One region of the Exiguobacterium sp. s102 genome, then DNA from elsewhere that is predicted to be linked to it. Evidence: predicted binding sites of a transcription regulator. Region 1 holds the regulator's gene; the other holds the start of a gene.
The links. Region 1 encodes LexA, which represses DNA repair genes until DNA is damaged. Its sites were predicted from a motif close to CGAACATATGTTCG; they were not measured.
Positions count from the first base shown of each region.

Region 2: the regulator LexA is predicted to act here: its motif matches at 2,759-2,772, upstream of uvrB (excinuclease ABC subunit UvrB).

Region 1 is NZ_JACSML010000002.1:475,808-484,043, reverse strand. It holds gene tkt (transketolase) at 1-1,575, opposite strand, end outside; gene KNQ02_RS07495 (DUF896 domain-containing protein) at 1,783-2,019, opposite strand; gene KNQ02_RS07490 (YneB family resolvase-like protein) at 2,133-2,786, opposite strand; gene yneA (cell division suppressor protein YneA) at 2,833-3,120, opposite strand; gene lexA (transcriptional repressor LexA) at 3,328-3,942, shown strand; gene KNQ02_RS07475 (metal-binding protein) at 3,973-4,446, shown strand; gene KNQ02_RS07470 (MIP/aquaporin family protein) at 4,625-5,326, shown strand; gene glpK (glycerol kinase GlpK) at 5,368-6,891, shown strand; gene dhaM (dihydroxyacetone kinase phosphoryl donor subunit DhaM) at 7,077-7,442, opposite strand; gene dhaL (dihydroxyacetone kinase subunit DhaL) at 7,435-8,037, opposite strand; gene dhaK (dihydroxyacetone kinase subunit DhaK) at 8,081-8,236, opposite strand, start outside.
Region 2 is NZ_JACSML010000001.1:240,886-249,121, reverse strand. It holds gene uvrA (excinuclease ABC subunit UvrA) at 1-737, opposite strand, end outside; gene uvrB (excinuclease ABC subunit UvrB) at 739-2,706, opposite strand; gene KNQ02_RS01135 (PDZ domain-containing protein) at 2,911-4,074, opposite strand; gene KNQ02_RS01130 (S41 family peptidase) at 4,094-5,512, opposite strand; gene KNQ02_RS01125 (murein hydrolase activator EnvC family protein) at 5,896-7,230, opposite strand; gene ftsX (permease-like cell division protein FtsX) at 7,269-8,168, opposite strand; gene ftsE (cell division ATP-binding protein FtsE) at 8,158-8,236, opposite strand, start outside.

The DNA of each region.
Region 1 (8,236 bases):
TTGACGTGTCATAACGAGCAACGTCGGTTTGTTTTTCGATTGAACAGCTGTTTTCCAAGCGGCAATCGTTTCTTTTCCGTCTGCCGGACGATAGACCGTCAAGTTCGGCATCGCACGGAAACTCATCAAGTGTTCGACTGGCTCGTGTGTTGGACCATCTTCTCCTACTGCGATCGAGTCATGCGTCAAGACGAAGATTGATTGAATCCCCATCAATGCTGCAAGACGGACTGCCGGGCGCAAGTAATCTGAGAAGACGAAGAATGTCGCACCGTAAGGGATGACGCCACCGTGAAGTGCCATTCCGTTAACAGCTGCTGCCATCGCGAACTCACGGACACCGAACCAAATGTTACGCCCGCTTGGATCGATATCGAAGTCAGCTTCGCCTTTTAGCATCGTGTTGTTCGAACCAGCTAAGTCAGCTGATCCCCCGAAGATTGATGGAATGTTTTTCGCAAGAGCGTTTAAGACTTCCCCACTCGTCTGACGTGTCGCTTTTTTCGATGTCAGATCATATGTCGGAAGATCTGCTTCCCAGTTGCTCGGCAATTCATTGTTGATCGCTTGAACAAGCTCAGCGTGCAATTCCGGATGTGCTGCTTTGTATTGCTCCATTTTTTCCGTCCATGCTGCTTCTGTATCAGCGCCACGTTTTTCGATGCGCTCCTCGAACAAGTCTTTGACTTCTTCCGGTACATAGAATTCTTCATGATCCCAAACGTAGCTTGCTTTCGTCAACTTGATTTCCGCATCGCCGAGTGGTGCACCGTGTGAAGCCGATTTCCCTGATTTGTTCGGCGAACCGAATCCGATAACCGTTTTGACTTCGATCAATGTCGGTTTTGTTGTTTCCGCTTTCGCCGCGTCGAGTGCTTTTGAAATCGAATCGATATCCGTTCCATCTTCAACACGGATGACTTGCCAGTTGTATGCTTCAAAACGTTGTTGGACGTTTTCAGAGAATGACTTGTCCAAGTCGCCATCTAACGAGATATCGTTTGAATCATACAGGACGACGAGTTTACCAAGACCTAAATGTCCTGCGAGTGAAGCCGCTTCTGCAGAGACACCTTCCATTAAGTCACCGTCTCCGCAAATGCCGTATGTGAAGTGATCGACGACGTTTAAGTCGTCACGGTTGTATTTCGCTTCGAGGTGACGTTCTGCCATCGCCATACCGACGGCCATCGCGATGCCTTGTCCGAGTGGACCAGTCGTCGCATCGACACCTGCTGTGTGACGGTATTCCGGGTGACCCGGTGTTTTTGAGTTCCATTGACGGAATGACTTCAAGTCATCCATCGCGAGGTCGTATCCTGATAAATGGAGGAGTGAGTAGAGAAGCATTGAACCGTGTCCTGCTGAAAGTACAAAACGGTCACGGTTAAACCATTCTGGATTTTTAGGGTTGTGGTTCATATGATCCGCCCATAATGTAAATGCCATCGGTGCTGCACCCATCGGCATTCCCGGGTGGCCCGAGTTCGCTTTTTGTACTGCATCAATTGATAAGGTACGAATCGTATTTACTGCTAATAATTCTACTGTTGTCATGTTCGTCAAAACAATCATCCTCTCTCTTTTTCACAAATTCTATATCATTTTAGCACACACAGAAATGTGATACAACTTTTCTAAATAGTATGTCACATTAAAATGAATGCGCTCTCTATTGCCCTTTACAAGCGACTTTCATGATACACATTACTGATTTTCCCATTAAAAAAGCTACCTCGCTCACGGATTGAGCGACGCAGCTTTCGTTCATACAAAACTTGCTTACTGTTTATTGCGTTCTTCTTCTTGTGCTTGCTTCAATTTTTCAGGCGTAACATCCGTTCCTTCTTCATCAACGATTTTGATGCCCATCATTTGATTTTTGAACGAACCACGAAATGCTTCTAAATAGGCCGTTCTTAATTCTTTTTGTTCCGCCGTCTCAGCTTCCGTTAACGGTTCGACTTTTGATTTATTGGCAAGTTCATTAATTCGATCGAGTTGTTCTTGTGATAACATAATATCCCTCTTTCTCTTTGACTCAACGCGGAGCACTTTAATAGTAACCTTACTGTAAAAGACCCGAAAAAAAAAAGCAAGTTTGTCGCGTCAAGATGACACAACACCTGCTTTCATTCATAAGACTGGACAACTTCTTTATATTCAAGATAACGCCGGTTGACCGTCGCTTTCGAAATATCATGCCCCATGCCGCGTAAGGTCGTCGCGATGTCAGCAAACGTCAAACCAAGTTCACGTAATCGAACGATTTCTTCAATCGGGACTTCCTTTCGACTGCGGCCGGCATTCTCGCCTTGCCGATTGAGATTTTGTTCGGGTCTAAAACCATTATCGACAGCCCGTCGCATGCCGCGTGCGATTTTTGCATTGTGGAGCTTACGCTGGTATTCCTCAACGAGTGAAACGATTTCGAGGACCATCGCTTCCGCATCTGCCAGTTTGTATTCACCGTCTGACTCCATCGTCATCAACTGGACATCATGTTTTTTGAACGTATGCAAAATCGCGATTTTGGCGTTTCCTCTTCCGATTCGTGTATCGTCCGTCACGAGCACCGCTTCCACCAGATGACGCGTTACATAATCAAGAACGGTCAACATCCCTTCTCGCTCTACATCATAGCCACTTTCTTTTTCGACGATGATATCTATGATTTCAAATCCTTTTGTTAAAGCGAGTCCCGACAGTTCTGCTCTTTGCCGCTCCAGTGAGCTCTCTTGTGCTTCTTTTTCCGTCGAGACGCGACAGTAGATTACTACTTTCATCGTACCTCACACCCCTGTTCGTTCATTCAACAACTTTTATATTCTGTCATTGTTGTGCGATTGGTACAACGATTTTGTCTTTCGAAATGACATGTTTTGTTTCGAGTTCATTGTTCTTGATCAGCCAGTCGATGTATTCCTGGTTCGTCATCGAACCATCATTGTAGACTTCTGCAACTTGTTCGACCGTTACGTTCTCATCGACCGTGACTGACGCCGTGAGTAATCGGTGGACCTTTTCATCCGGTCGTGGTGTTAAAAGAAAAAGAATGAAAGCAAAACTGAGCGTATAAAACAGAATTGAAAAGGCATGAGTACGAATAGAATGAATCATCATGAATCCCTCCAAATAGGTTATTAGAATAAATGTTCTCGGAACAATTGTTCGCATAATCTATAATAAACACAGAACCAGTGTTCGGTCAATACAAAAACATCGAACAATTGTTTGTACGCTCATTTGTTCTATGTTATAGTAATTCTAGAAACATATATTCCTAAATCCTAAAAAAAACCAATCCGGAAAGAGGTGGCAATTCGTATGCGGAAAATGTCTAAACGTCAACAAGAAATCCTTGACTACATCATCGCTGAAGTGAAGTTAAAGGGCTATCCACCTTCAGTTCGCGAAATTGGTGAAGCTGTTGGTCTTGCTTCAAGCTCAACGGTACACGGTCATTTGGATCGTCTAGAAAAACGTGGACTGATTCGCCGTGACCCGACGAAACCACGCGCGATTGAAATATTGCTTGATAAACCTGAAGAAATCAACGAAGCGATCGTCCATGTCCCCGTTATCGGCAAGGTAACTGCCGGACTTCCGATCACTGCGATTGAAAACATAGAAGAGCATTTCCCACTCCCTGCACATTATGTAGGAAATGAAACCGTCTTTATGTTGACGATTGATGGCGAATCGATGATTAATGCAGGTATTCTTGATGGCGATCGTGTTATCGTGCGTCAACAAAACACAGCAGAAAACGGGGAGATTGTCGTTGCGATGACCGAAGATAGTGAAGCGACAGTCAAACGGTTCTTCTTAGAAGATCAACAGGTACGTCTTCAACCAGAAAATGACTCGATGGACCCGATGTATTTCGATAACGTGTCGATTCTTGGCAAGGTCATCGGCGTTTACCGGACGATTCACTAAGAGAGGGACCAGCTAAGCTGGTCTTTTTTCATGCCTTCTGGAAATGTACATGATACGGTCAACTCCGTTGCCCTAACGGGATATGTTGTTTATTCGGTCGCAACGAACCAAACGGATTGGCTCCCGACCGCTGTCGGAATCGCCGTCGGGACCTTATGGCTTTCGCCCGACTTAGACTTAAAATCGGAACCTTACTATCGTTTTGGCCCTTTGCGTGTCCTTTGGATGCCATACGTTAAAATTATGCCGCACCGCTCCATCTGGTCGCATGGCTTAATCATCGGAGATGTCATCCGCCTACTCTACAGTGCCGCTTTATTGATTCCGCTACTCTTTTTAGCCTTCTATAGTGAAATCATCCAAGCAAGCACGGTCGACTCATTGATTGACGTCATGCCTGCTTTTATTATCGGTGTGATGACCGCAAGTACGATTCATATCATCCTTGATCATACGAGTAGTTGGTTCCGCCCTAAAAAGAAACGAAAAAAACGTCGATCCTGACTTTTTCCATTCAATCATGGAAAAAGTCTTTTTATTATCCAATTCTAATTTTTTTAAACCTAAATATTGAAAATTTCGATTCCTATATTTCAATTATTTGTATTGAAAACGTTATCAATTCGGGTTAGGTTTAAATAGAAAGGCATTATTCGCTTTAATCCAAAGGGAGGGTTTTTGCATGAGTAATTTTATTAGTGAGATGATGGGAACATTGATTCTCGTCCTACTCGGGGATGGCGTCGTCGCCGGTGTCGTTCTGAAGAAAACCAAGTCTGAAAATGGTGGCTGGATTGTCATCACGCTCGCTTGGGGTCTCGCCGTTATGACCGGTGTTTACGTCGCGGCATCCAGTGGTGCCCACTTGAACCCAGCGGTTACTTTGTCGCTCGCGCTCAATTCTGACTTACCGTGGGCAGATGTACCTATCTATATCGCTGCTCAACTTGTCGGAGCATTCCTTGGCGCAGTACTCGTTTGGCTTCATTACATGAAACATTTTGAAGCGACAGAAGATCAAGCCGCAAAACTCGGTGTCTTCGCGACAGGTCCAGCAATCCGTCATACGGGATCAAACTTAGTATCTGAGATCATCGGGACATTCGTTCTCGTCTTTGGTATCTTGGCGCTTGGAGCGAATACGTTTGCAGACGGACTCAATCCATTGATCGTCGGTCTCCTCGTAGTCGTCATCGGTCTTTCGCTCGGTGGTACGACGGGTTATGCAATCAACCCTGCCCGTGACCTTGGTCCACGTATCGCCCACGCGATCTTACCGATTCCGGGTAAGGGATCATCAGACTGGGGTTACTCATGGATTCCGATTGTCGGACCAATCATCGGAGGCGCAATCGCCGTCTTCATCTATCAACTGCTATTTTGATTGAGCATTAGGTATCTTAACTATTCAAGGGGGACTCACAGATGGAAAACAAGTATATTTTAGCACTCGACCAAGGAACGACAAGCTCACGCGCCATCATTTTCGATCATGATGGTCAAATCGTCAACTCTGCTCAACGTGAATTCAAACAATACTTCCCACAACCAGGCTGGGTCGAGCATGATGCAAATGAAATCTGGGGTTCGATTTTAGCAGTCATGGCGGATGCACTCGGAACGGCTGACATCAAACCGAGTCAAATCGCGAGCATCGGAATCACGAACCAACGTGAAACGACAGTCGTCTGGAACAAGGAAACGGGAAAACCAGTTTATCATGCCCTTGTCTGGCAATCGCGTCAAACGGCCGACATTTGTGATGAGCTAAAAGAACAAGGACTCAATCAAAAATTCCGCGATAAAACTGGCTTACTCATCGATGCCTACTTCTCAGGAACAAAAGTCAAATGGATTCTAGATAACGTCGATGGTGCACGTGAGCAAGCAGAGAACGGGGAACTGCTCTTCGGTACAATCGATACGTGGCTCGTCTGGAAGCTCTCAGGTGGAAAAACACATATCACAGACTACACGAATGCCTCACGGACACTCATGTACAACATTTACGAACAACAATGGGATGACGAGTTACTTGAAATCCTGACAGTCCCTAAATCGATGTTGCCAGAAGTCCGTCAATCAAGTGAAGTCTATGACAACACAGTCCCGTATCACTTCTTCGGCTTCGAAGTTCCAATCGCCGGCATCGCCGGTGACCAACAAGCTGCCTTGTTCGGTCAAACGTGCTTTGAACCGGGCGAAGGGAAAAACACATACGGTACAGGTTGCTTCATGTTGATGAATACGGGCGAAAAAGCCGTTTCTTCAGACCACGGACTCTTGACGACGATCGCTTGGGGCGTCGACGGCAAAGTGGAATACGCACTCGAAGGTTCAATCTTCGTTGCCGGTTCTGCAATCCAGTGGTTGCGTGACGGTCTCCGAATGTTGAAAAATGCAAAAGACTCAGAAGGCTACGCTTTGAAAGTCGATTCAACAGACGGCGTCTACGTCGTTCCTGCTTTCGTTGGTCTTGGTGCACCGTACTGGGATAGCGACGTTCGCGGTGCCATCTTCGGATTGACACGCGGGACGGAAAAAGAGCACTTTGTCCGCGCAACACTCGAGTCACTCGCTTACCAAACTCGCGACGTCTTGACAGCGATGCAGCAAGATTCCGGCATCGAACTGAAAACGTTACGCGTCGACGGTGGTGCCGTTGCCAACGACTTCTTGATGCAATTCCAATCGGATATTCTCGGTGTTCCAGTTGACCGCCCGGAAATCAATGAGACGACGGCACTCGGTGCAGCCTACCTCGCTGGACTCGCTGTCGGCTATTGGAAAGATAAAGCTGAAATCAAAAAGCAGTGGAAACTCAACCATCAATTCACACCTGAAATGAAAGAAGACGATCGCGAAAAACGTTATGCCGGATGGCAAAAAGCGGTCGAAGCGACAATGGCATTCACACCGAACAAAAAAGCAGCCAACGCAAACGTCTAATCGAACAACGATGACTTTTGCACCACTCTATTAAAAAGAAGCGATTTCGATATCACTCGAAATCGCTTCTTTTTTTGTCTTTGACCTCTTAATTCATACAACTTCTCAATCCACACCAAAGAACTCCCCTCTAAGCGAACAGGCAGATACCTGACTTAGAAGGGAGACGGTCTTACGCGAATCATTTAGGCGAATTCATTTTTCAATCCGTCAACGACTTCAGTCAGTGACTTCGATTGACCACTTAAAACAGCCGCGAGGAATGCCCCTTCGACGAGCGGCGCCTCGACAAATTGGACCGTTTTATCACCGCTATACAGTTCAAGGGCCAACTCCGTATTCATTGTTGCAGAACCGATATCCGTCAAGATGACACCGTCATCGTCGAGCGCATTCAACGTCTCTTCAATGCGCGAAGCATCTGTCCCGATGCTTCCATCCGCTAAACCGGCCGCTAGCAGGATTGGTGTATCCGGTGCCATTTCGGCAAGCAGTTCCTTTAGACCAGTCGCCAGTTTTTCACTGTGTGAAACGAGAATTACATTAACCATGTAGCACCTCCACGATTTCTTGTAACAAGAGTGCACTCGATAAAGAACCTGGATCTTGCACGCCGACTGTCGCGTCTCCAAAGTAGGAAGCCCGCCCTTTCGTCGCGACACGTTCTTTTGTATCACGGAGCGCTTGTTCGAGTGCAGCGTTTAAATCCGCCTCTTTGCTCAAGGCCTCATGGAAAGGTGTCCAAATGTCGACCATTGTTTTCTGACCGAATTCAGACTTTCCACGCATCTTGATGCCTTCCGTCGCTTCAACAAAAGCTTGTGCCAGTTCTTGCCCTTCCACTTCTTTTTTCCCTTTAAAGGCTCCGGCGAACTTGACGAACGCTGTTCCGTATAACGGACCAGACGCCCCACCGACCGTCTTGATTAACGTCATCCCAACTTGTTTTGACAAATCACCTAAATCTTCATACTCACCATGTGCTTCTAGTTCTTTTTGGACGGCTTGAAAACCACGTGACATGTTAATCCCGTGATCACCGTCGCCGATTTCACGATCAAGATCGGTCAGTTCATCTTTATGGGCTTCAATCTGTGCTGCTGCCTTCAGTAAGCTTTCACGAAACTGTTCTGTCGTTAACTTCATTTCAATCCACCTCTTCTATTTCTTTTAAAAATTTTTAGTTTGATTAAAAACCGATTGCATTCGTTTTTGCGTCAAGGTAACCGACGAGCTCGTCGTCGACCGGAAGTAACGTAATCGAGAAACCGTGCATCTCAAGCGATGTCATATAGTTTCCAATGTATGGACGGACGATGTCGTAGCCTTTTGCTCGTAATTGTTC
Region 2 (8,236 bases), on a different contig from region 1:
AGCTCATTGCCATCCATCGTATCGACGATGACACGTCCCTCCGCGAGGCGAAGTGCTGTTTCGAGTGAGTCGGCGAGCCGTGATTCGACGTCCGGTCGGACGACGACACGGTCGACGACGACTTCAATCGAGTGTTTCTTGTTTTTTTCGAGTGCGATGTCATCCGTTAAATCAATCGTATCGCCATTGACACGGACACGAACGAAGCCCTCTTTTTTCAAATCTTCAAAGACTTTGACATGCGCCCCTTTTCGTCCGGAAACAATCGGTGCCAAAATCTGCAACCGCGACCGCTCAGGTAACTCCATCACTTGGTCGACCATCTGACTGATCGTTTGACTCGAGATCTCAATCCCGTGGTTCGGACAGATCGGTTTGCCGATTCGCGCATACAGCAGACGGAGGTAATCATAAATCTCCGTCACCGTCCCGACAGTCGAGCGGGGGTTTTTACTCGTCGTTTTTTGATCGATCGAAATTGCCGGACTAAGTCCCTCAATCGCATCGACGTCCGGTTTATCCATCTGCCCTAAAAACTGGCGTGCATAAGCGGAGAGGCTTTCGACATAACGTCGTTGCCCTTCCGCATAAATCGTATCGAACGCGAGTGATGACTTACCGGATCCCGATAAGCCCGTCAAGACGACGAGCTGATCGCGCGGGATTTCGACATCGATGTTTTGGAGGTTATTGACGCGAGCGCCTTTGATGATAATCTTGTTTTTCTTGTCTCCCAACTTAGGCACCTGCTTTCAATTCTAATATAAGATCTCGAAGCTCTGCTGCGCGCTCGAATTGCATGTCTTTCGCTGCTTGTCGCATCTCTTGATCCAACTGTTCGAGTAGCGTTTCGCGCTCCGGTTTTTTCAGTTTATTGAATTTCTCCAGTTTTTCGACCGTATCATCACTTTCAATCGTCGTACTGATGACACCGCGAACGTCTTTTTGAATCGTTTTCGGCGTAATGCCGTGTTCTTTATTGAACGCGAGCTGAATGTTGCGCCGACGTTCCGTCTCATCCATTGCCCGTTGCATCGAATCCGTAATCTTGTCTGCAAACAGGACGACGTGCCCTTCCGAGTTCCGGGCCGCCCGTCCGATCGTCTGAATCAATGATCGCTCGGACCGTAAGAAACCTTCTTTATCCGCATCGAGAATCGTCACGAGCGACACTTCCGGAATATCGAGTCCTTCACGAAGCAGATTGATCCCGACGAGTACGTCATACTTACCAAGCCGCAGATCGCGAATGATTTCAATCCGTTCGAGCGTCTTGATTTCCGAGTGCATGTAGTTGACCTTGACACCGTTCTCTTTTAAATAATCGGTCAAGTCTTCCGACATTTTTTTCGTCAATGTCGTCACGAGAACCCGTTCATTTTTCGCAACGCGGTCCCGGATGTTGTCCATCAAGTAATCGATTTGACCCGTGATCGGATGAATCTCGATCGTCGGATCGACGAGTCCTGTCGGACGAATGATTTGTTCGACCATCTCTTTTGAGTGCTCAAGCTCATAAGGTCCCGGCGTCGCTGAGATATAAATTGCTTGACTGACCTTCTCTTCAAACTCTTCAAAACGAAGCGGCCGGTTATCTTTCGCTGACGGCAAACGGAAACCATGCTCGACGAGGACTTGTTTCCGCGCCTGGTCACCGTTATACATCCCGCGGATTTGCGGTAACGTGACGTGCGACTCATCGGCGACGAGCAAGAAGTCTTTCGGGAAGTAATCGATGAGCGTATACGGCGTTGATCCTTCCGGCATCAGGTTTAAATGACGGGAGTAGTTTTCGATTCCTGAGCAGTAACCCATTTCACGCATCATCTCGAGATCGTAGTTCGTCCGCTGCTCAAGACGTTGTGCCTCGAGTAACATCCCGTCTTCACGCATCTTCGCGAGTTGCGTCTCAAGTTCGACTTCGATGTTCGCGATTGCTTTTTGAAGACGTGTGTCCCCCGTCACGAAGTGGGACGCCGGGAAGATTGAGATATGTTCACGGTCGGCGATGATTTCACCTGTCAACGGATCCATGTCGCGAATCCGTTCGATTTCGTCACCAAAAAATTCGACACGGACACATTGTTCGTCTCGTGACGCCGGGAAAATCTCGACGACATCACCACGGACACGAAACCGCCCGCGCTGGAAGTCGATGTCATTTCGTTCATATTGAATGTCAATCAAACGACGGAGCATCTCGTTACGCCCCATCTCATTGCCGACACGAAGCGATAACACATGATTATTGTACTCTTCCGGGTTACCGAGACCGTAGATACACGAGACGGACGCAACGATCAAGACGTCATCTCGCTCAAACAAGGAAGATGTCGCCGAGTGACGGAGTTTATCAATCTCATCGTTGATGGACGAGTCTTTTTCGATGAACGTGTCCGTCGACGGGACATACGCTTCCGGTTGATAGTAATCATAAAAGCTGACGAAGTACTCGACCGCGTTGTTCGGGAAAAATTCTTTGAACTCCGAGTACAGTTGCCCGGCCAGTGTTTTATTATGCGCCAGGACTAACGTCGGCTTTTTAATCTCTTTGATGACGTTCGAGACGGTGAACGTCTTACCGGTTCCGGTCGCTCCGAGCAACGTTTGATGCCGCTCGCCGTTCTTGACGCCGGTGACCAATTGTTTAATGGCAGCCGGCTGATCGCCGCCTGGTTCAAATGGTGACACTAACTCAAAATCCATCGCTAACTTCCCCCTCATTCCGTAAAAAATCTATCTTTATTGTATCACTTTACGAACAAACATTCGATTATGAAGTGCTCCTTCTAGGAAGTTACCCGTTTTTCCAAAAAAGAAAAAGTCCCAGTACGGATTATCTCTGAAAAAGATAAAGTTCACTCAAGAAACAACAACATCCCCTACCACTCACGTGATAGAGGATGTTCATTATTGAAGCGTTCGAATTTTCGTCCGGCGATTCCCCGGCTCACTGACGAACATGATGCCGAGTTCATGATGATCTTGTTCATAAAAAGCCCGTTGTGCAAACCGAACATCTCCATTATGATTCATCACTTCGAGACGTAAGTATGGTTTATGCTTTTGAATCGCTTCATAGAAGCTCGTCTCGGAATCAACAAAATCACCGTTGACCTTATAGATGGCTTCTCCGGGTACGAGCCCCATTTCTGATGCCGGTAATCCAGGGAACGTCCCCAGGATGACGACACCCCGTTTTCCATTGAGGAAAATCGGCGTCGCTGAACGATTCAAACGTTTGACCCGTTGGTGCAAGATGATGTGCAAGACGAGCAGGAGCGGTAGACCGAATAACCATTCTTCCCGGTTCGTCACGTACGCACCAAGTGTCAACAAGACCGCGAGTAACAATGTGATGACGCGACCCCGAATCAATGGACGCATCAACTCAGCCGGCAATTTTCCTGTGAACAGAAAACTGAAACCGAGCGGGAAAAAGAGCACGAGCGGGACGTACTCCGGAAAAGCGAACCGCGGAAACCATTCCTCGAGACTACTGCCTGGAACAATGACGAGCAACGGAATCAACCACAGTTTGTTCGCGGACAACCCACCGATGAAACGCCCCCGCTTCGATAAGACGAGTGATGGGGACAACTGCTTTTGACCGCGCCACGCGACGAGCGCCAATTCTGCCAGCAGCGTCAAGCTCGCAAGCAACAGCAACGTCGTCGCGTCGACCTCTTTAATCCCGTCCATCCGTTCATCCGTCACGAACCACCCGATAAGTGCCAAAACGCTGAGCGGCCAAAGCGGCAAGTTAAACCGGACGACGCCAATCACTAATGTCACGGCAGCGAGCGCCGTAAAGGCGACAATGAAGACCGGGCTGACGGTCACCTGTAAACTCAAACTGATTGCAGATAAGACAATCCCGACGAGCAGACCGGGCAGTAATGTCTCAAAAATGTCGGTCCGTTGATCGCGTGATTTCGAGCGGAACAAGTTCCGTTCTCGCCTGACGCGACGAATACCGATTACAACACTGACTAGAATGGCTAACCACAGGATTGGACTAGCGATAAGACTAATCACTGTCCAACCGATTCCATCGAATAATTCCACGCCCATTCAGACCTCTTTCCGTGATTTATTCAGCAGCAACTTCAAGTGCCTTGATGCGTTGTACATCATTTTTCGAGTCTTCTAACTTTTTCAAGAGACGTGTCTCCATCTCGGAAGCCGTCACCGGGTCAATCTTACCCGTGACTTCGAGCTTGGCATCTTTTTGAAGTTGTTCGACTGCTTGTTTCATCGTGTCGCCATAATACCCATCCTGCCCTTTCGGATCGTAACCGATCGCTTCGAGCACGAGATGTGCATTTTCGACAGTTTTTCCATAGTCCCCGACATTGAGCGCTTTGTCATCCGTCAATATTTTCGTGACATTGAAATACGCGGGTTGTTTGACTTCAACGGTCGGTTTAACTCCTTTTTTGTGAATCCAGTTCCCATCTGGCGTCAACCATTTGTTCGTTGTCAGCTTCAGGTCACTGCCATCTTTTAAGTCATACGCACTTTGGACGATCCCTTTACCGAATGACTTTGTACCGACGACTTCTGCACCGGCGCCTTCTTTCAGACCGGCGGCTAAAATTTCTGACGCTGACGCGGAACCGCTATCTTCCAACACGACGATGTTATAAGGTTTCTTCGCGTCCGCCTTCCCGAATTCCTGCGTCCGGTCGCCTTTATTGTCTTCGACCTGGAAAATCGATGTATCTTTCGGAATGAATGGCGCAATCATTTTCGAAACTGCCGTCAACAGTCCGCCCGGGTTTCCCCGGACGTCAATGACGAGTCCATCGATATTCTTCGCTTCGAGAGCAGCGAGTTGCTTTTCGAACTCTTCTGCAGTCGGGTCAGAGAACTGAGTCACTTGGAGTACACCAATCGTTTTCCCGTTCACTTGTTCTGTTTCCGAATAAACGGTCTCAATCGGAATCGTATCGCGTTCAATCGTGATTTTCATCGGGTCTTGTCCCCCGCGTTGAATCGTCAAGACGACTTCCGTCCCTTTTTCACCACGAATCTTTTTGACAGCTTGATCCGTCTTTTGACCTTTCGTCGACTTGCCATCGATTTCTATAATGACGTCACCCGGCTTGATTCCTGCTTTTTCAGCGGGTGCCCCTTTAATCGGAGCGACGATGACAATTGCCTCACCCTTTTGCTCCAGTGTCGCGCCAATTCCTTCAAACGATGAAGACAGATTCGTGTTGAACGACGCCGTTTCCGATTCATCCATGTAGACCGAGTAGGGATCGTCAAGCACTTCCGTCATCCCACTGAGTGCTCCTTCAAGCAATTCTTGATCCGTGACATCTTCTAGGTAATACTGTGAAATCATCTGGCGGACTTGATCAACCTTTTTCCAGTCCCCCGATTCGCCCGATGAACTGGTCGTCACCGTGTCGGTACCACCTGTTGCTAACATACCGACTGCGCCTGCCCCTAGGCCAAGTCCGAATGTACTGACTGCTATGACTGCCGTTGTAGATTTTTTCACGCTTGATTCCTCGTTTCCGGTGTAAACCTGCTATTTTTTTCAGTATAGCAAAAAAAGATAGGTTACCCTATCTTTTCAACGTGTAGACAAATTCTTATAGAGAGTGAACAGGAGATATCGAGAGACAATCCGTTCGGGCTTTCCGTCACGATATTACCTAAAAAGCGTCACGTTTCGTTGACTCCTACGGGAGAAGTGCGTTGTTAACGCACTATCAGAGACAGGCAAGACCCTGCTCGTTGTCCGCTAGGATCCAAGGAGCAACGGCTTGCGCCTCGCCCGAGGAAAGCAACGAAAAAGACGCTTGATCTCCCGATAGCACGTTGTCTACAGTCTGAAAAAAATAGGTTACCCTATCTTTTCGCTAAAGAGCTATAGGTCAATCAAAAGATGTACGGGGCTGGATCGACCGCGTTCGGTTGTCCGACCGCCCACTCCCCTTGATGAATCTCAAAGTGAAGATGAGGACCAGTCGACCAGCCTGTCGAACCTAACTTTCCGATGACCGTCCCCGGCATGATCGTTTGCCCTGCCTCCACGGCGACGGAATCAAGATGTCCGTAAACCGTCGTCCAGACTTTCCCGTCGATCAGATGGGTGATCATCACGACATTCCCGTATCCTGTCGCACTTCCGGCGCGCAGGACGATACCACCTGCCGCCGCCTGAATCGGTGTTCCTTTAGCATTGACGAGATCGATGCCTGTATGAATCTCCGACTTGCCGGTCAACGGATTGTTCCGTGGACCGAACGGGCTGGACACGTAACCGGAGACAGGTAATTGAAATGGCTTTGCATGATCCGTCGCAGATGGTACCGGCTGCGTTTTCGTCGTTGGCGATGCCGCGCGGTCCGCCGCCTGCGTGTCGTCCGCTTCCGCTTGCTCACGTTTCGCTGCCTCGATACGGGCGAGACGTTCTGCTTCCGCCTTTATCTTTGCTTGTTCAGCGGCACGCGCTGCTTCTTCGAGTTCCGTCAGTTGCGTGCTAATCAATTGTTGCTGATCCGCTAAGATTTGGGCTTCTTCCGCCTTCGTGAACTGCTCCTGCTTCAATTGTTTGACCTGATCGTTCAATTGGACGACCAGTTTTCGTTTCAACTCAGATTCCGCAATGATCCGCGTCTGAAGAATCAACAGTTTCCGTTGGTCTTTTTTAAGCTGACCGAGGATGAGTTCTTGACTTGCGCGTTGCTCCGTCAATTCCGTGACATTTGCTTTATAGGCATTCAAAACACCGTCATCTTGTTTAATGATTTCACTGACAGTACTAAAACGCGAGATTAAATCGCCGAAATCTTTTGAGTCGAGCAACACTTCGATGTATTTGATGTCGCCATCCCGCTGAACGGCACGAAGCCGGTTCCCAAGTAAATCTTCCTGCGCCCGTAACTCGGACAATGTTTGTTTAATCGCTTCTTCGATCGCTTGCAACTCTTCTTTTGATGCAGAAACAGCCGCTTGTTGATCTGCAATTTCACTCGCTAAATCATCCAAACGGCTGTTGACTTCATCCAAACGCTCCTCTGCGAGGCGGCGTTCTTTTTTCGTCAAGATTAACTTCTCAGATGTCTGATTCTGTGATCGTTCCGTCTCTTGCAGACGGGACTCGACCTCCTGTTGTTCCTTCAACAATTCTTCTTTAGACACGGCGTGAACGGATACACTTGAACCAACCAGGGCCAAGCTGAGCACAGCTGAACAGAATCGAACCTTCATGAGAAGCATCTCTCCTCTATATTTTGTTTTTGCGTAACTTATACTTTTAAGAAACGTCCGAGTGACGTCGTTGATCCCCATACTCCGATGAAGGCACCGAGCGCAAGTAAAATCAATGCGACTTGAACGGATAGTTCACCTGGTGGAATCAAATTAAAGATTGATGCATTTAAAGATACGAGTTGTGGTTGAAGGGCATTGTATGTCACTTCATAACCAAAATAGACGACAGCGATTGGAATCAATGCTCCGAGTACACCCATCAAGAGTCCCTCGACGAAGAACGGTGCACGGATGAAGCCGTTTTTCGCTCCAACGAGACGCATGATTTCGATTTCCCGACGACGCGAGAAAATCGTTACTTTGATCGTATTCGAGATGAGGAACATCGCCATGAAGGTCAGACCGACAATTAAGATGATTCCACCGACGCGTACCCCTTCAAGGAAGTTGAACATCTTCTCGACGTAATCTTCGCCATACTCGACACTATCTATATTTTCCATTTTTTTGACTGTATTTGCAATAGTTTCTGTCTCATTTGGTGAAGTTGCTTTGACGATGTAGCGATCGTGAAGCGGGTTATCCTTCTCGACCGACTGGTACGCCTGCGATCCTTCTCCTAACTGTTCTTTAAAACGATTCAGTTCATCTTCTTTTGAACTGTACCGGACAGACGCGACACCCGGCATCTGTTCTAATTTTGAACCAACGGCGTCGATTTTTGCTTGATCGGCCTCGCGTTCGACGAACACTTGAATTTCGACGTCTTTTTCGACGTTGTCTGAAATCTTGTTGACGTTGAACATGACCATCGCGAAAATTCCGACGAGTAATAATGTCACGGTTACGGCACTGACAGAGGCGAATGTCATCCAGCCGTTTCGGACAAGACCTTTCGACCCTTCCCGTAAATGACGGAATCCATTAAACTTCATAGCCGTACATTCCTTTCTCTTCGTCACGGACGATTTTTCCACCGTCGATCGCCAGTACGCGATGACGC